2 regions of the Paenibacillus xanthanilyticus genome follow, and region 1 is predicted to be linked to the other one. Evidence: riboswitches for the same ligand, from Rfam matches in the RefSeq annotation. Region 1 holds a riboswitch; the other holds the start of a gene.

Evidence for each region. A riboswitch is a leader RNA that binds a small molecule or an ion and turns the genes downstream of it on or off. The one in region 1 is predicted to bind cyclic di-GMP.
Region 2: another riboswitch for cyclic di-GMP. It lies ahead of ACFSKT_RS22205 (diguanylate cyclase domain-containing protein); the one in region 1 lies ahead of ACFSKT_RS29530 (OmpL47-type beta-barrel domain-containing protein).

Annotation. Positions count from the first base shown of each region.
Region 1 is NZ_JBHUHA010000002.1:2,753,090-2,761,144, forward strand. It holds gene ACFSKT_RS29530 (OmpL47-type beta-barrel domain-containing protein) at 1-2,727, opposite strand, end outside; cyclic di-GMP riboswitch class I at 2,893-2,981, opposite strand; gene ACFSKT_RS29535 (hypothetical protein) at 3,278-3,643, opposite strand; gene ACFSKT_RS29540 (pyridoxamine 5'-phosphate oxidase family protein) at 3,760-4,668, opposite strand; gene ACFSKT_RS29545 (CGNR zinc finger domain-containing protein) at 4,817-5,443, opposite strand; gene ACFSKT_RS29550 (C40 family peptidase) at 5,613-6,125, opposite strand; gene ACFSKT_RS29555 (GrpB family protein) at 6,395-7,414, shown strand; gene ACFSKT_RS29560 (HD-GYP domain-containing protein) at 7,664-8,055, opposite strand, start outside.
Region 2 is NZ_JBHUHA010000002.1:1,150,021-1,158,075, reverse strand. It holds gene ACFSKT_RS22220 (SMI1/KNR4 family protein) at 1-900, shown strand, start outside; gene ACFSKT_RS22215 (hypothetical protein) at 912-1,466, shown strand; gene ACFSKT_RS22210 (hypothetical protein) at 1,509-1,898, shown strand; cyclic di-GMP riboswitch class I at 2,153-2,237, shown strand; gene ACFSKT_RS22205 (diguanylate cyclase domain-containing protein) at 2,309-3,805, shown strand; gene ACFSKT_RS22200 (MBL fold metallo-hydrolase) at 3,892-4,584, shown strand; gene ACFSKT_RS22195 (serine hydrolase domain-containing protein) at 4,711-5,910, opposite strand; gene ACFSKT_RS22190 (suppressor of fused domain protein) at 6,116-6,850, opposite strand; gene ACFSKT_RS22185 (cryptochrome/photolyase family protein) at 6,953-8,055, opposite strand, start outside.

The DNA.
Region 1 (8,055 bases):
ATGCGTCAAGTTCGCCGGTGGTTGCATGGTCGGCCATACAAGCGGGAACTCAAGCTTTGCGCCTTCCGGCGATTCGCCAAAGCGATCGCTGTAGGCACGCAGCACATACGTGTAATCGCCCTCTGGCTGATTTAATAAGGCTACTGGCATGCTGCTCTGGGTCTTCACCAGCACTTCTTCGCCGTTGACGACCTGATACACGCGATAAGCCGTTGCGTAATTGACGTAATTCCACTTCAAGACAATATCGTTGCCGCCACTCACCGTTTGCGTAAAGCCGGTAGGCGTTTCCATAATCGGGAACTCGACGTTCAGCGTTAACTTGCTGCCTTCAGGGGATTCCCCGAACCGGTAGCTTACGGTATGAACAATATACGTATGCGGGCCGCTCGATACATTACTCAACGTTGTGCTAGACGTGGTGACGGAGCTCTTGACGACCTTAACGCCGTCGATTAACTCGTAAACCTTGTAATAATCGCCGTAAGCGGCAGTCGTCCAGGTTAATCGAACATCGTTGCCGTACTGAATTTTATGAGCTAGACTACCCGGTGCAGTCATATCCGGGTACGTCAGTTGTAACGAAACGTTTGCCCCTTCAGGGGATTCACCCAGCAGCGAGGAAACCGAATGGACCTCGTAGGCCAGACCGCCCTCTGGCTGATTGTAGTACGTGACGCTAGTCCCGCTTACATTGGTTTTCAGCGTTTTTTGGCCATCAATGATTTGGTAAACGCGATAGCTTGTCGCATATTCCGCCGCAGTCCACTTCAACGTTACGTCATTGCCGTTAGTCACGGTATAGACCAGGTTCGTCGGGGCTTCCATGACCTGCCCGTTCAACGTCAGATTGACGGTCGAACCCTCCAATGAATCGCCGAAGCGGTTGGACACCGCGTGAATCATATACGTATACGACCCCGGTGCCATGCCTGTGTAGGTAACATTCAGGCTGGATGTTGTGGTTCTCAGCCCCTTCTGGCCATTGACGACTTGATACACTTTATAGCTGGTCGCATAAGGGGCGGCATCCCAGCTTAACGTAAAGCTTGTCGCGTTCGTAATCGTCTGCACCGCATTGGCAGGCGGCTCCATCACCGGCCACGCGACCGTGAAAGACACCGCGCCGGCGTCCGCCGATGTTCCAAAACGAGAGGAGACGGCATACACCTCGTAGGTGTAATCCCCTTTCGGCAAGTACGAATAGGTAACCGATTTCGATACTACCGTGCTTTTCAAAGTTTTCTGTCCGTTGGCTACCTGATAAACCTTGTAACTATCCGCATACTCCGAAGCATCCCAGCTAAGGGTCACGTCATTCCCATTTGCGATTGCGTATTTCACGTTGCCTGGCGCCTTCATGAGGACGGGATCGATCGTGAATGTCACCGTGCTTCCCTCAGACGACTCGCCAAAACGCGAGCTGTAGGCATGTACAACGTATTCGTAGTTCCCGGCCGGCTGCAAGGTGTAGGTCGCGCTTGTGCCGGACACCGTGCTTTTCAACACCTTCCGGCCGTCGACCATCTGATAAACCTTATAGCTCTCTGCGTTGGCGCTAGCTGTCCACGTCAAAATAACATCATTTAGGTTCAACAGCCTATACGCAAGACCGCTTGGGGGCGCCAGTGCTACCGCTCCGATCGTAAGCGAGGCTTGGCTGCCTTGTGCCGATTCCCCAAAGCGATCGCTGTAGGCGCGCACTTCATAGAGGTAATCTCCGGCCGGCTGGTTCGTATAGGTAACGGAAGTGCCTGTCACCACGCTCTTCTGCACGGCTTGTCCATCCACGATTTGATACACCTTATAGCTGGTTGCATTGGCTGACGCTTTCCAAGTAAGGAGAACATCATTCACGTTCTGCAGCTTTGCCTCAAAATTAGTCGGCGCCGTCATGGTTACAGAACTGATGGTTGCTGTAATCCGGCTGCCTTCGGCCGATTCGCCAAAGCGACCACTATAGGCATGGATCTCGTACACATATTCGCCGGCCGCATGATTTGCAAAAACAGCCGATGTGCCGGTCGTGGTGGTTTTCAACACTTTCTCGCCGTTGATATGTTGATAAATGCGATAGCTGCTTGCGTAGCTGGACGCCGCCCACCTCAGCGTGAGGTCGTTCACATTCGTTACGGTGAAGCTCGGGCTGCCAGGAGCCGCCATAACGGGATACACAACCGTGACCTCGGCCGGTGCGGAAAGCGGCGATTCGCCGAATAACGGATTTGCAGCGCTTACAGCATAACGGTATGTGCCCTCTGTAACGTTAATTACCGAGAATGTGCGCGAAGCTTGGTTTTGGACTAGCACCGCTTGGCCATCCTCTTGAATTTGAAATAGATTATAGCTCTGCGCATTGGCGGCAGCTGTCCAGTTCAGGACAAGGTCGTTGCCATTCTGAACGGAGACGGTAAGCACCGGGGCGGTCATCTCCGGATAGATGACGTCCGCCGTTACGGGAGCACTCGGTCCGGATTCGCCTTCCGCGCTAAGCGTGGAGATTGCGTAGGTATAGGACCCCTCGCTCATACTCTTCATCGTATAAGAGTTGGTCGCCGTCGTGCCGCGAACAATGAGTTGGCCTTCCGTAATCTCATAAATTTGATAACCGGTGGCCCCGAATACAGTGTTCCACGTTAACTTAACATCAGCCCCCGTAACCTGGTAACTGACATTGCTCGGCGGCAAAATGCTGCTGTTGGCGGTCTCTGCCGCAAATACGTTCACGGCTGGGAGCATCAGTTGAATGACAAGTAAAAGTGAAACCAACAATGATAGTTTTCGTGCACCCTGTCGCTCGCTCATCTTCTTCCTACCTTTCTTCGAATCCGGAAATTGGGCAAAAAAAATAAACCTCTGCCAAGGTTCATAGGAATTTAGTCTATGATGCCTTGTGGTAACCGGCTGCCTGCCGCACGCGCGTGCGGTTAAGGCCCATGGCTTTGCGTCTCATGATTTCTCATGATTTGCCCTTTTCACTTGGTTAGTTAGTTGTACGTCTTAGAATCTATAATACGTTGTCGAATGGAGGAGTGAAAATAGGTCTAAAGTCACGGAGAATAAAATTCCACTACATATGACTTATTGGAATGCGGCGATCTTGCGGGAGGTATTGTTCGATCTCTGCAAGTGACCAAGCTGCGAAAAACCTGAGATAGGACGTAAAAAAGCCTCCCCCAGCCTCTCGAAGCCTCTCGAGATGCGAGGGAAGCGAATATCCCGTTTTAGCGGCAAAATCGGGGTTCCCGTTCAACGGAGCGAAGCGGCTGCATTTGACCTAAAGCACGATCGGCAGGAACCCATCCGCGACGTACTGCGCGAACGGGATGTGCCCGCCGCTCTTCTCGCTCCCCGCAAGGGCGACGCCCGCCTCCTGCATCTCGTTCTCCACGCCGAAAAATCCGGAGCACGCCTGACAGCCGCCTTTTATGATACCCAGCCGCATGACCTGCTTGTAGAGCGCGTGGAAGGGATGGTCGGCTCGGCCGAATTCCTGCGGCCACTGCGTGCCCATCCCGTCGAACAGAATGTCGACCTCGAAGCCCGCTTCGTGCAGCTCCTGACCGTACAGCAGGCCATGGACGGCTTTGCCGACATCCTGCTGGTTCGCTTGAATAATAAGGACGTATTTGTTCGCTGGCATGATCGTTCCTCCTCATGAATGTGAACTTACCGGCTACCCGTGAAACTTTCGAATCGAACCTTGCCCCTGCCGGGCTCCCGCGCCCCGCACCACCTCCTTGACGGTCGCTCCGTTCGCTACAGCGACGGATTGACCGGGGAATAGGAGACGAACGCTCGCCGGATCCCGGGCCCCCGCTGCGCATGAAGCGCTTCAGCCAGCTCGAAGCGCACCAATCGCTCGGCGCCGGGGAACGCCGCGATCTGCTCCTCGTCCCAAATAATGCGGGAGCGGCCGGTCAGCTGGAGCGCATCGCCGCTGTCGAAGTCGATGAACAGCAATCCCGTGCCCGGGTGGCTGTGAATATTGCCGAGCGTGTTGAACATCGAGTTGCCGAAATAATCGGGGAACACGATCGTCCTCTCGTCCACGACGCGGACGAATCCCGGCGAGCCGCCGCGGTGCGAAGCATCCATCTTCCCGTCGGCGCTCCTGCTCCCGATGAAGAAGGTGTCGGCCCTGGCGATCCACTGTCGCTGGCCTTCGCTTAGCCGGGAGGTACGCGTCCATCTTGCCGGCAAGCTGTCCGCATCGGGGAACGACGGCGCGGTTCGCTGCTGAATGTATTTCGGGCAATTGCCGTACACCTGCTCCGCCGCCACGTCGAGCGTGCCGTCCGGCGCAAGCGTGCCGGTCCCGTTAATTCGCAGCCGAAACCGCTTGCCCAAATCGATCGCCAGCAAGCCGATGTGCGGATTCGCCGCCAGACTGGCGGCAAGCAGCGGATCCTGCGCCGGTTCCCACGCCACGCTTAACCGCTTGTCGCCTTGTACCGCGATGAAACCGGGCGGGCCGGTCAAGCAGGACGCCCATATCCGCCCGCCGACGTCGCCCACGGCCGCGATCAAGAGCGTCTGCGTACCAAGGAAGGCGGCGGCACCCGGCACGATCGAAGCTCGAATGCTTCGGCCGTTTTGCTGCGCGACAATCTCGGCGCCGGCCATACGCTGAACCGCCAACTCGCCGTCATGATAAGGATTGGCCATACAACCACCTCTTTTTAATGCTCAAATGGTCTTATTGGGTATTATACACATGATTATTTAATGTGTATACATTAATTTTGTAGGTTAATAAATGAGGTGCTGCTTTCCGGAGGCAATGAAAAAGCGAGACCTCGAAAGCTCCCGCTTTCTAAGTCTCGCTGTTCGATTGGCTTTGCGCACGCCGACGCTCTAGGTAAGCCGTCACTTTCATCCGGTTGCCGCATGTTTTGGGGCTGCACCAGCGTCTCATGCCGTTCTTGCTGTTGTCGTAGAAATGAAGGACGCAATCCGGATTTTCGCATTTCCGCAGCAGATGCGGCTCGTTCCGGCTCAGGAACCGCGCCGTCGATTCGGCAATCGGCGCGAGCAGATCCAGCGGACCGCGGACCAGACGGCGGCGTTCCTCTCGGAAAATGCCGTTCTCCAGATAGAGCCGGGTCGCGAATGCCTGATGGTCGAGCAGGCGGTTGATCGGCGCCAGATGCGCTACATTCACCTGCTCGCCTGCCAATAGGCTGTGGATTACGGCCAGCAGATGGCCGCGGAGTTCGATGGCCGCGCCATGCAGGCGTGCCTTCGCCTCCTCGCTCCACGTCAATGCCGCAGCCTCGGCTTCCTTGGTGAGCAGACCTGCCTTGCCCATCCAATCCAGCAGCGCGTCGAAATCGGTCAACAGGTCGAGCGGCTGCCCGCCTGCCATGATGCGCGTGTTCGTAAAGTCCAGCATTGGCTCATTGCCGATAAATAAGAAGGTCGGGGGTATGATTTTCGGCATGGCCGCTTCAACTCCTTTCAACTTGCCGATGTATCCTGATCTATTGCTCTATTGCTATACTAGCACATTCCCGGGGCGGATACCGTTTCTTTGCTCCTAGGCACCAGGCCCAAGACGCCAAGAAAGCTATGACTAGTCCGGCTAGTCATAGCTTTCTCTTTGCATGGCCTTACAGCACGCGGCGCGCCGTCGAATAGCGTTTCGTGTAATCGCTCAGCTTGGCGATGACCACGCCGTTTACTTTGCTGCCGATCGTATTATGAATGAATTGGCCGTTGCCCATATAGATGCCCACGTGGCTGATCGTCGATGTCCTGCCGTTGTTGAAGAAAATCAAGTCGCCTTTGCGCAGGTTGCTCTTCGATACGTACGTTCCCTGCTTCTTCTGGCTCGCCGTGCCCCACTTGAGGCTGACGCCGCTCTTGCCGAACACGTATTTCGTAAAGGACGAGCAGTCGAAAATAAGCTGGCTCGGATTGTTCGTGCCGTATACATAACGCACTTTGCCTTGCAGCGATTTGGCCGTCGCGATAATGCTGTCCGCCTTCGTCGCTTGCGTTGTCGCTGTCGCCGCATGGGCTTGTCCCACGAAAGCGTTGCCTACCAGCCCGTTGGCAGACAGAAGGGCAACGCAACAAGTCGTCGCGAGGATCGTTTTCTTCATCCATTTGATTGTCGTCATGTTGTATGACCTCCTGGTGTTGGTTTGGCTGTCCGAGGAGTATAATAACACGCGATAATCGGGATGGGGGGATTCTGAAGGCTTTCTAATAAGGGAAAGGCTGCATAAAATGTCAGCCGTGCACTTCGCCTTTTCGCCCTGATGTCTCACATTATGCCCTGCGCATCGAGCGCAATTCGCGCAGCTTCATTCTTGTGGACAAGGGTTGACCAGCCTTCCATTATTTCGTGTATAATTTTTCCAATACCATATAAAAGGGAGTGGGCAAGATGAACACGGAACGGTTGGATATTCGCATGCGGGATATTTCTGGGTCACGCTTCGAGGAGGTCAAGGCGGAATCACTAAGGCTCGACAATGTTAGTCTGGCGCACAGTCACATTCATAATGCGAATATGAGCGGTATGCGGCTCGACGACGTGAATTTGACGGGAGCGGCGGTCACGAACGCCAATCTGTCCGGCATCCGCATGCAAGACGCGAACCTCAGCCACGCGACGATCGACCATGTGCATCTGTTCGGGACGGAATTCCGGCGCGCGGTGCTTCCGCAAGCCTGCGACGGCAACTACAATGCCGACGGCGTTTACAAGCCCGTGTCGTTCGTGGACTGCGAGCTGCCGGGCGCGCAGTTCATCGGGTGCGATCTGTCCGGCGTAGACATTCGGAACTGCCAGATCGGCGGGCTTCGCATCAACGGCATTGCCGTGGAGGAGCTGCTTCAGGCGGCCGCCGACGAACGTTTCCGGAGAAAGGTCGAGATTGCCCCGCCGAATGCGGATTGGCCCACGCGTTATGGGGAGGAAGCCGAGAAGCTGCAGCGCGTGCTCGGTCCGGAGCTGGTCGCCGTTCATCATATCGGAAGCACGTCGATCCCCGGCATGCCCGCTAAGCCGATCATCGATGTGCTCGTCGAGGTTCGGAATATCGAAGCCGTCGATGCGTACAACGACGGGATGCGGCGGCTCGGCTATCAGCCGAAAGGCGAGAACGGCATACCGCTGCGCCGGTATTTCAACAAAGGCGGCGCGCAGCGGACGCATCACGTGCACGTCTTTCAAACCGGCAGCGGGCATGTGACCCGGCATCTGGCGTTCCGCGACTACCTAACGGCTCATCCCGAGGAGGCCAAGCGTTACGCAGATTTAAAAATCAAACTAGCCCGCCAATTCCCGGCTGACATGAACGCCTATATTGAGGGCAAGGATGCGCTCGCGAAGGAGCTCGAGGCGAAAGCGCTGGACTGGCAGGCTGGCGAACGCGAGCAGCCGGAGAGAAGCACCGAGTAAGTCGCAGATGACGGTGGCCATGTCCCTGTACATCAACTTGTGATCGACGAAAAGCAGTCTTGTCCGAGAGGCCTCAAGCCCCGAGCAGACTGCTTTTGGTCTTGCTCTTCTGCTATCCCTTCAGAAAACCCGGCCGTGCAAAGGACGGATTTGGGTACTTTACCAAATGAGGAGAAGGTCTGATGATACAATAATATCGGAGTGACGATAAATAAGCGGCCTTCCTTGTTGGAGACCGCTACGTGATCGTTATTTCACTACCCGTTCGAAAGCATCGATAATGTCAGCCCTGAAAGCAGTCCCCGCCAAGCCCCGTATTTCCTCGTAGGCATCTCTCCTGGACATGGCTTCGCGGTAGGACCTCGACGTCGTTAAGGCCAAGAAAACCTCGACTAGACCGAGCATCTGCGAAAGCAGCGGGATTTGATTTTCTTTCAATCGGTACGGGTACCCGCTGCCGTCGATACGCTCATGATGGTAAAGAAAAATGTGTTGGATTTCCTGGAAGCCCGGAATATCGCCGCACAATTCTCTGGCCATGAAGCAATGCTCTTGGACGACCTCGAGCTCGAACGGCGACAGCTTTCCTTCTTTCTCGAACATATAGTCAGGCAGCTTGACCCGGCTTACGAAGTGCAACA
Region 2 (8,055 bases), 1.6 Mb from region 1:
GAGGCGATGTTCTTCGAGCAATTGCTGGAGACGGAAAGCATCCCTTATTTCCGCCGCGAGCCGGGGGCCGGCGGCTATATGCGCGTGTTCATGGGGAGCGCGCCGTTCCCGATCGAGCTTCACGTGCCAAGTGACCGGTACGAAGAGGCGGATGAGCTGATCACCGCGTTGACGGCTGAGGCCGATTGGCGAGAGGAGCTGGTCGGGCCAGCGGAGGAAGCGGAAGAGGAAGGACGCGACAAAGCCAAGCGGCGTCCACGTTACTGGCGACGAGGCTTAGCGGCGTTGTTTCTGCTGGTGTTGATCTCCGTGAATCCGCTCTCGGAATACGAGGTGTCGAGCACGGTCATGAGCCTGGTTGAGATGCCCTATGCGGAATTGATGGACGGTTCGATGGCTCCGACGCTGTTGATGCCTGGCGAGCCCGAGGAGCCGTACGCGGAAGTCTCATTGCCGCCGCCTCCCGAGCGCGAGATTGCCGGCGAGCCCGGCGAGTTCCCGTATCCGCCCGCATTCCTCCGCATGCTGGAGGAGGGGGCGCAGCCGGAGTCGGTCATGCAGGTCGTCCTGCCGGACGGCGAAGGGACGCTGCTGCTGAGCGGATTTTTGAACTTCAATCCAACCAGCGACGATTATTTGCCCGCTAAACATCGGATGTTCGCGGAGAGCCGGGGCTTTCCGGATAAGCTCGTTCCGTTCGCATGGGATCCGTTCGGCGAATATTATTTCTTCGATTACCGCGAAGAAGCAGGCGACAATCCGCCGATCGTGCAGGTGGTGGAGGAGTGGGAAGAAGGCGTGTATGCGGATGGCATGGCAATAACCGGCGTCGAGACCATGCCGATTGCGGCTTCGTTCGAGGACTTCATGGCCAGCTTGACCGAGATGACGGACGAGTAGGAGGGCACGCCATGAACCGCAACTATAAATCGAACGGCTTCATACTCGCCGCCGTCGCTCTGCTTGCGATCCTCATCCTTTACACGTCGGGCAAAGACAAGCAGCTTTACGGCAATGATAATCAGTCGGTGATTGAGGTTATTCAATCGATCGACAGCTATCGCGGCGCCGCGGTCGAGCTGCTGGAAACCCGGGATATCGGCGCTGACCGCTACGTGGCGTTTTTGGCTGATGGCAAACCGGCCAATATTCATTTTAAGCAAAATGACAAAGGGAACTACCCGATGATCGATACCGAAGGACCGGCAAGGCATGATTTTGCCGATTTTCTTATATTTCCGGATAAGGAGTCCGGAAACCTGCCGCAATTTCTATTCGTAGCCAATGAACGAAGCGAAGTCGCCAAGCTCGAGCTCACCGTGAACGACGAGACGATCGTGCAGACGTTCCCTGTCCGCCAGAAGACGGCGACTTGGCTCGAGCTGCCGAATACCGAGGAACATGCCTACCGTTTCGCTTACAACTACTACGATGAGGCGGGCAGCCTGCTTCATACGCCGAACTAGCTTCGGAGCTGCGAAAGCTTGCCATCTTCGGAGGTGAAAAGGATGACAATCCGTCGAATAGGGGCCTATGTTACCGGCCTCTTGCTCCTGTGCCTGGCTGCAATCGCGGGGATGATCCTCTGGAGCAAAAGCTATTATCCCCCTCTCCCCTTCGATTCCGTTAGCCGTAAAGAGGCGCTCGCGATCGTCCGGCAGGCGCCCGCGGACACGCTGGCGAAGGTGGGGGAGGACGCGCGCTCCGACTGGTATCTGACGAGGACAAGCGATGCGAAGGAGAAGGTCAAACGATGGTTCGCGGAGCGAGGATGGACGTTCAAGGATCAAGAAGGCGCCGGTCTGTTCTTCGAGCGGAACGGCCGAACGGCGATCGCCACGACGACACAATGGACGGGGCGTTACGTGCTGTGTCAGATTCCGGCGGATGTGACGTGAACGGGATGTGCCTGGATGCATACAAGCCCTCGGCGGTCATATGCATGACGCGCCATACGATTCAGAAGCCTTCGAGCCCGCTAAGCAGCGGAGCCGGAGGCTTTTTATAGAGCTGACGGAGAAGACCTCGTTCTGCCTAAATCGACAATTCCTTGCCATGTATACCTGTCTGCATCCTGTTCTTGTAAGTATTGGTCATGGAAAATAATCGCCAATCGCTGTATAACTAGATTACGATAATATGACCTATCACGATCACGTTTCGGCAAACTTACTGAAAAGTAAGGACGCAAAGTCATGGGCCTAACGCGCGCGCGCAACGGCTGCCAGACCGCTTGCCCCGAGGCATTCGCGTCAGAAGCGGATGCCTTTTTGCCCTATATATACCAAGTATGCACGGGGGAACAACTATGAATGCACGATCGCGGCCTAACGCCCTTGTACTTTTTACTGTTTTTCTTTGTTTTCAGTTCTTCGAGATGATTCGTTCGGACGGGGATAGCGACCTGCTTTACGTGATGAATATCGTGGCTCCGGCACTCGCGATAGCCTTCATGCTGCCGATGCTGAAACGGGTTGAAGCCGGAAAGCGTCGATTTTGGCGATTGATCGTCTTTACGCTGGTGCTTGAAACGCTCGCGCAATCCATGTGGGCGGCCAGCGATTGGATCTGGCAGACCCCCACGCCGGAGCTAAGCGCGGCAGATGTGCTGTGGCTGCTGCAGTCCGGACTGCTCGTGGTGGCAATGGCGCAATTGGTGCGCGGCGGCAAGGAGCGGTTCCGTCTCGTCACCGACTCGCTCTCGCTCTTGGTCAGCCTCTTGGTCGTTAGCTGGGAATTCGTCATCAAACCGGCGTATACCGATGCGTGGACCGAAGGGATCGACCTGTCGGTCGCGGTCAATATGCTGTACCCGATTGCCGATGCCTTGATGCTGTTTATTCTGTTCATCTGGGTGTTGAATAGCGATCGTCTATATAGCCGGGCGGCCCGGTCATATATTGTCCTCGCCTTCCTGCTTTATATTGCCGGCGATACAGCGTACTGGCTGTTCGTGGATATTCGGGAGCTGGATATCGAGGGCTATCTGGATGCCTGCTGGAGCGTTGGCGCATTCGCGTTGGCGCTGGCTTGCATGCATGAGGCGACGGATACGCGGAACGCGGCGTCGAACGAGCTGCCGCAGCAAAACCGAGTCTTTCAGATGATCAAGTTCGGCGTGCCTTACTTGGGTCTCATGATTGTGACAGGCATCATTCTCATCGACCGGATGAACCCGTTTATCCAATACGCGCTGCTGTTTATCGTCGTGTTGATTATCATTCGTCAGGTGCTGTTCTTTGCGGAGCGGGAGCGCCTGCACGAGCGGCTGCAATCCACGCTGGCGATGACCGAATTCGTAGCTCGTCATGATGGCTTGACCGGGCTGCTCAATCGAAAGTCGTTCCTTGAGAAATTGGAGGCGTCAATCGATGAGGCTGCCCGATCCGGAGAGCAGGTCGCGGTCTGCTACTTCGATCTGGACCGGTTCAAGCCGGTGAACGATCAATATGGCCATCGGGCAGGCGACTTGCTGCTGCAAGCCGTAGCCGACCGGCTTCGGGTGCTGCAGGAGGAGAACGTCACCTTCGCGCGGCTGGGCGGAGATGAATTCGCACTCATCATGGAGCATGCGACTCGAGCGCGCGTCGGACAGCTGGCGGCGTCGATCGCGGCCTGCCTGTCGGAGTCATACCGCATCGAAGAGCTGGAGCTGCACGTCTCATCCAGCATCGGCGTCGCGCTCTACCCGGACCATGCCGCGATGTCGGTGGAGCTGATCCAGCTGGCGGATGCCGCGATGTATATGGCCAAGCGCAAAGGCGGATGCCAGGCGGTGTTTGCTCCCGCACAACCGGGCGGTTGACACCGTGAGCCGAAGCAGGCATGATGCAAATATAACCCGATGCAGCGCTACCGGGCTCCATATGAACCAAGATGGGGAGTGAGGACATGGCCTTAGGGAACCAAGGGCTTCAGACAATCGTATTCCAGATGGATGTGAACGGCAATCCGTTCGTCGTCCATACCGCTTTGCTGGCAGACGAGCAAGGCGCGATTCTCGTCGATACGGGCATACCCGGGCAGTTGGAGCTGATCCGCGGGGTGCTGGAGCAAGCGTCGCTGCCGCTCGCGGAGCTGTCGACGATCATCATTACGCATCAGGACCGCGACCACATCGGCAGCCTGCCAGAGCTCGTCGATGCGACCGGAGGTACCGTACAAGTATGGGCGCACGAGGTCGGCGTGCCTTACTTGGCGGGCGAGATGCCGCTGTTGAAGAGCAAACAGCTCGCCGTGCCGGTCAAGGTCGACCGCGCGCTGCGGGACGGAGATGTGCTGCCCGTGGCAGGAGGACTGCAAGTCGTGCACACGCCGGGCCATACCCCGGACCACATCTCGCTGTATCATCAGCCGAGCAAGACGCTGATCGCGGGCGATGCCTTGACCGCGGCGGACGGCGTGCTCCGCGCGTTCGACCCGCGCCATACGCTCGATCCCCGCACGGCGCTTGCGAGCATCGCCAAGCTGGCCGAGCTGGATATCGAGACGGTCATCGCCTATCATGGCGGCGTCGTGACCGGCGGCATTCGCGAACGTCTGCGTGAACTCGTGGACACCACGATCCTCACCGATCCGGCATAATGCATAAAGCGGCCTCTTCCCTTCGCGGGAGAGGCCGCTTTTGTCGTCAGGTCGAGGTACGTGTGGGTAAAGAGAAGACGTTCGTCGGTGTTGCCTAGAGATGCGCCAAGGTGAGGGGCCGTATCGTTACATGCCCGTCTCCGCAACCAACCGTTTCATCAACGCATGCAGATTAAGCGCCCGCAAATTCAAATCCAGCTCTTGGTTGAAGAAGGCGATGAAGCCCGATTTGGTGTCCGGATTAAACGCCGTAATCGTCGTCACACCGGGATCGGATCCGCTGTGTCCGAGTGTCGTTCCTTTGGCGACGCCGTCAAGATAGAGGGAATTCAGCACGTCGTACGACCAGCCGAGCGCCTGGTTGCCTTCGTCCGCCTGCGGTTTGAACATCTCCGCAATTGAAGAGGCCGTCAAAATACTGCCGTGCTCGCCGCGCCCGCCGTTCATGATAGCCAGATAGAATTTCGCGAAGTCGGCGGCTGTCGTCTTGAGCGCCCCGTCCGGATACGTCGGGAACGAATAAGGCGTGATGGGCTTGTTCTTTGCTTCATAGGGGATCGCGAGCCGCGTAGGATCCGTCAGATCCGCGTGCAGCCACTTCGTGCTCGTCATGCCGAGCGGGTCGAAGATGTGCTGCTGCGTGTACGCCGGGAACGGCATGCCCGATATTTCTTCGACCAGGTAGCCGAGCAAGCCGTAACCAATGTTGCTGTACGCGAACGTCGTGCCAGGTTGTTTGTTCGTAAAATTCTTTTCCTCGTCGTACCACTTGCCGCCGGATACGAGAAATCCGCTCAGGAACGTCTCCAGTGAAAGGGGAGAATCGCCGCCGCCGTCATGCAGCGTGTAGAGACTATCGTAGACGTCCCAATTGTTGTCGATGCTCGAGGTGTGGGTAAGCAGCATGCGGAACGTTATCGGCGTGTCCGTGAACTTCGGATGCGCAACGCGGAACGGCAGGTACTCGTTGATGTCGTCGTCAAGCCCGATGCTCCCCTTCTCCGCCAGCTGCATGACCGCCGTCGCCGTCACGGTCTTGGAGACCGAGGCGATCTGGAACATCGTCTCGTCCGTCACCGGTTTGTCCTTCTCCGCATCGGCCATGCCGTAATGGATGATGCGCGCGAGCTTGTTGTCTTCGATGAGGGCGATGGATGCGCCGGTTATGCCGGATTTGTTCATTTTGGCCTCGACGAACCGGTCTAGATCCCGCGGATTCGTGAAATCCACGTGCACGTACATGAGTACCCCGAGCGTCAACGCTGCCGCGCCCAGCAGCAGGCCGATGATTTTCCAGACACGGCCTTTCTTTCGTTTCTCCTTCAACGTTCTCTCCACCTTTCGCCGGCTTTTGTTGCTATCCATAGATTACCAGCGGCGGTGCGGAAGGGACTCATTCCGGAGGCTTGATGTGCTCCCCGTCCAAGGGCGGAATTCGTCTCCGGCTGGAAGCGGAGCGGCGTAAAAGGGGGCTGTATACATGAAAAAGCCGCTTCTCTTCACGGAGAAACGGCTCGTGCTCACGATAAATTTAAAAAAGACCGAACAGCTTTTTCTTGGCGACGTTCTTCCGGTCCAGCTGCACCACTTCGTTCACGCCGGCTTGATCCAGCTTCACGCGCAGCGCCTCCGTCCCTTTCGACAGCTTGAGATCCATCTCTTCCGCGTAGAGCGGGATTAAGCTGAAGAAGTGCACATCCTTGTCCGGTTCCATGTTCAAGGTGAAGAAGGCGTGCAGATCGTCGACGATCGTCGGCAGCTCGACCAGCATACCGGCCAGCTTCGTATTGCGGGCATACGGTTCGGCCGGATCGCCGTTCGGAATCGTATGCGCGTGATACAGCCAGGTGCCGTATTCATGCGGAAGGCGAGCGAGCATCTTCAGCATGCGGACCGGCCAGTAGTGCTCTTCGTTCCGGAACGCCTCTTCCGACATCGGCCACGACGGCGGCAGACACAGCATGAGCTCCGCGAAGCGGAAGTTCTCGGCGCCCTCGGGCACCGTCATGGGCCGGTTGCTCATGCCGCACGTCACGAGAGTATGGTAATTGCGCTGCGGCGTCGGCGGCACGAATAGAATATCGATATGCACCAAGTCCGAGACGATTTCGTGGAACACGTTCGCGACCGGCCCGATATGCTGCTCGACATGGGCGGTAATGCGCGCGATGGCTTGCTCGTCGCCGGCCGCGAAATCGATCTCGCGCTCTTTCGCTTCGTGGCGGTAAATGGGAATGCCGGATGCGGAAACTTCTTGGTTGCTCATGGCAGCCTCCTTAAATTTGGACGAAATGGCTTGTCCATCTAACTGTACGACGAATCGGCCGGTTTGTGAACGGCTTCTTGGCGTAATTGGACAACCCGGCGACTATTCTTCGGGCGGCTCGTCCGGCCGAACGGATGGGCGAAGAATGTCGCGGTACGCTTCGATGGCGAGCGCCCGCGAGCGCTTCAGATCGACGACCGCTTCCGGTATCGGCTGATGAATCTCCTTGTCCGGGAGATGGGCTAGATGCGGCAGCCAGCGGCGAATGTAACTGCCGGACGGGTTGTGCGTCATCGATTGCGTGACCGGGTTCATGATCCGGAAGTAAGGCGCGGCGTCATAACCGAGCGAAGAGCTCCACAGCCAGCCCCCGCGGTTCAGCGTGTTGTCGTAATCGGCAAGCATATCCCGGAAATAATCTTCGCCTTTCGTGAACGGGCAGCGCAAGTTTTTCGTCAGGAACATGGCCGCGATCATGCGCAGCCGGTTCGGCAGCTCGCCCGTCTCGCGCAGCTGCGTCATCGCGGCGTCGATGATCGGAATGCCGGTTCGGGCTTCGGCCCATGCGTCAAAATACGTCTCCGACAGCGGGCTAAGGTCAAGCAATCGCTCATAGGCGAAGTAGTCGGGATTCTGGCGGGCTTGCATGAGATAGAAGTCGCGCCAGGCAAGCTGGCGAATCCACGATTCCGCGCCGTCGCGGCCGGCGACGGTCTCGTACGCCAGACGCGGCGAAAGCGTGCCATGGTTCAGCCAGCGGGCAAGTCCGCTTCCGGCGTCCACGGCGTAAAGGTCCCGACGCTCGGCGTAATCCGCCAGGCTCGATTCCGCGAAGGCGGCCAACTGCTCCAGCGGGCTTTCCTCCGATGCGTTCGCCTTCGCCGCCGCCGTCAACCGCGAGAAGATGTCCGCCGGCAGGCGGAAGCGGGCATCGATGCCGCCCTCCAGCTTGCGAATCGTCTGCAGTTCGGCAAGACGGGTTTTCCCGGAGGGAGCGTAGCATTGGCGCATATAGCCGAGCCACATGCGGTAGAAGGGCGTGAACACTTTATAGGGCTCGGACCGCTTGGCGAATTGGTCGAAATCCGCCAAGTCGACGAGCGGCGCGTCGTCATAGGCTTTGTATCCGCGGCCGTGCCGCTCGCAGATGAGCTGCAGCCGCGCGTCGCGCCGCAGCGCGTACGGCGTGTAATCCGCGTGCACGA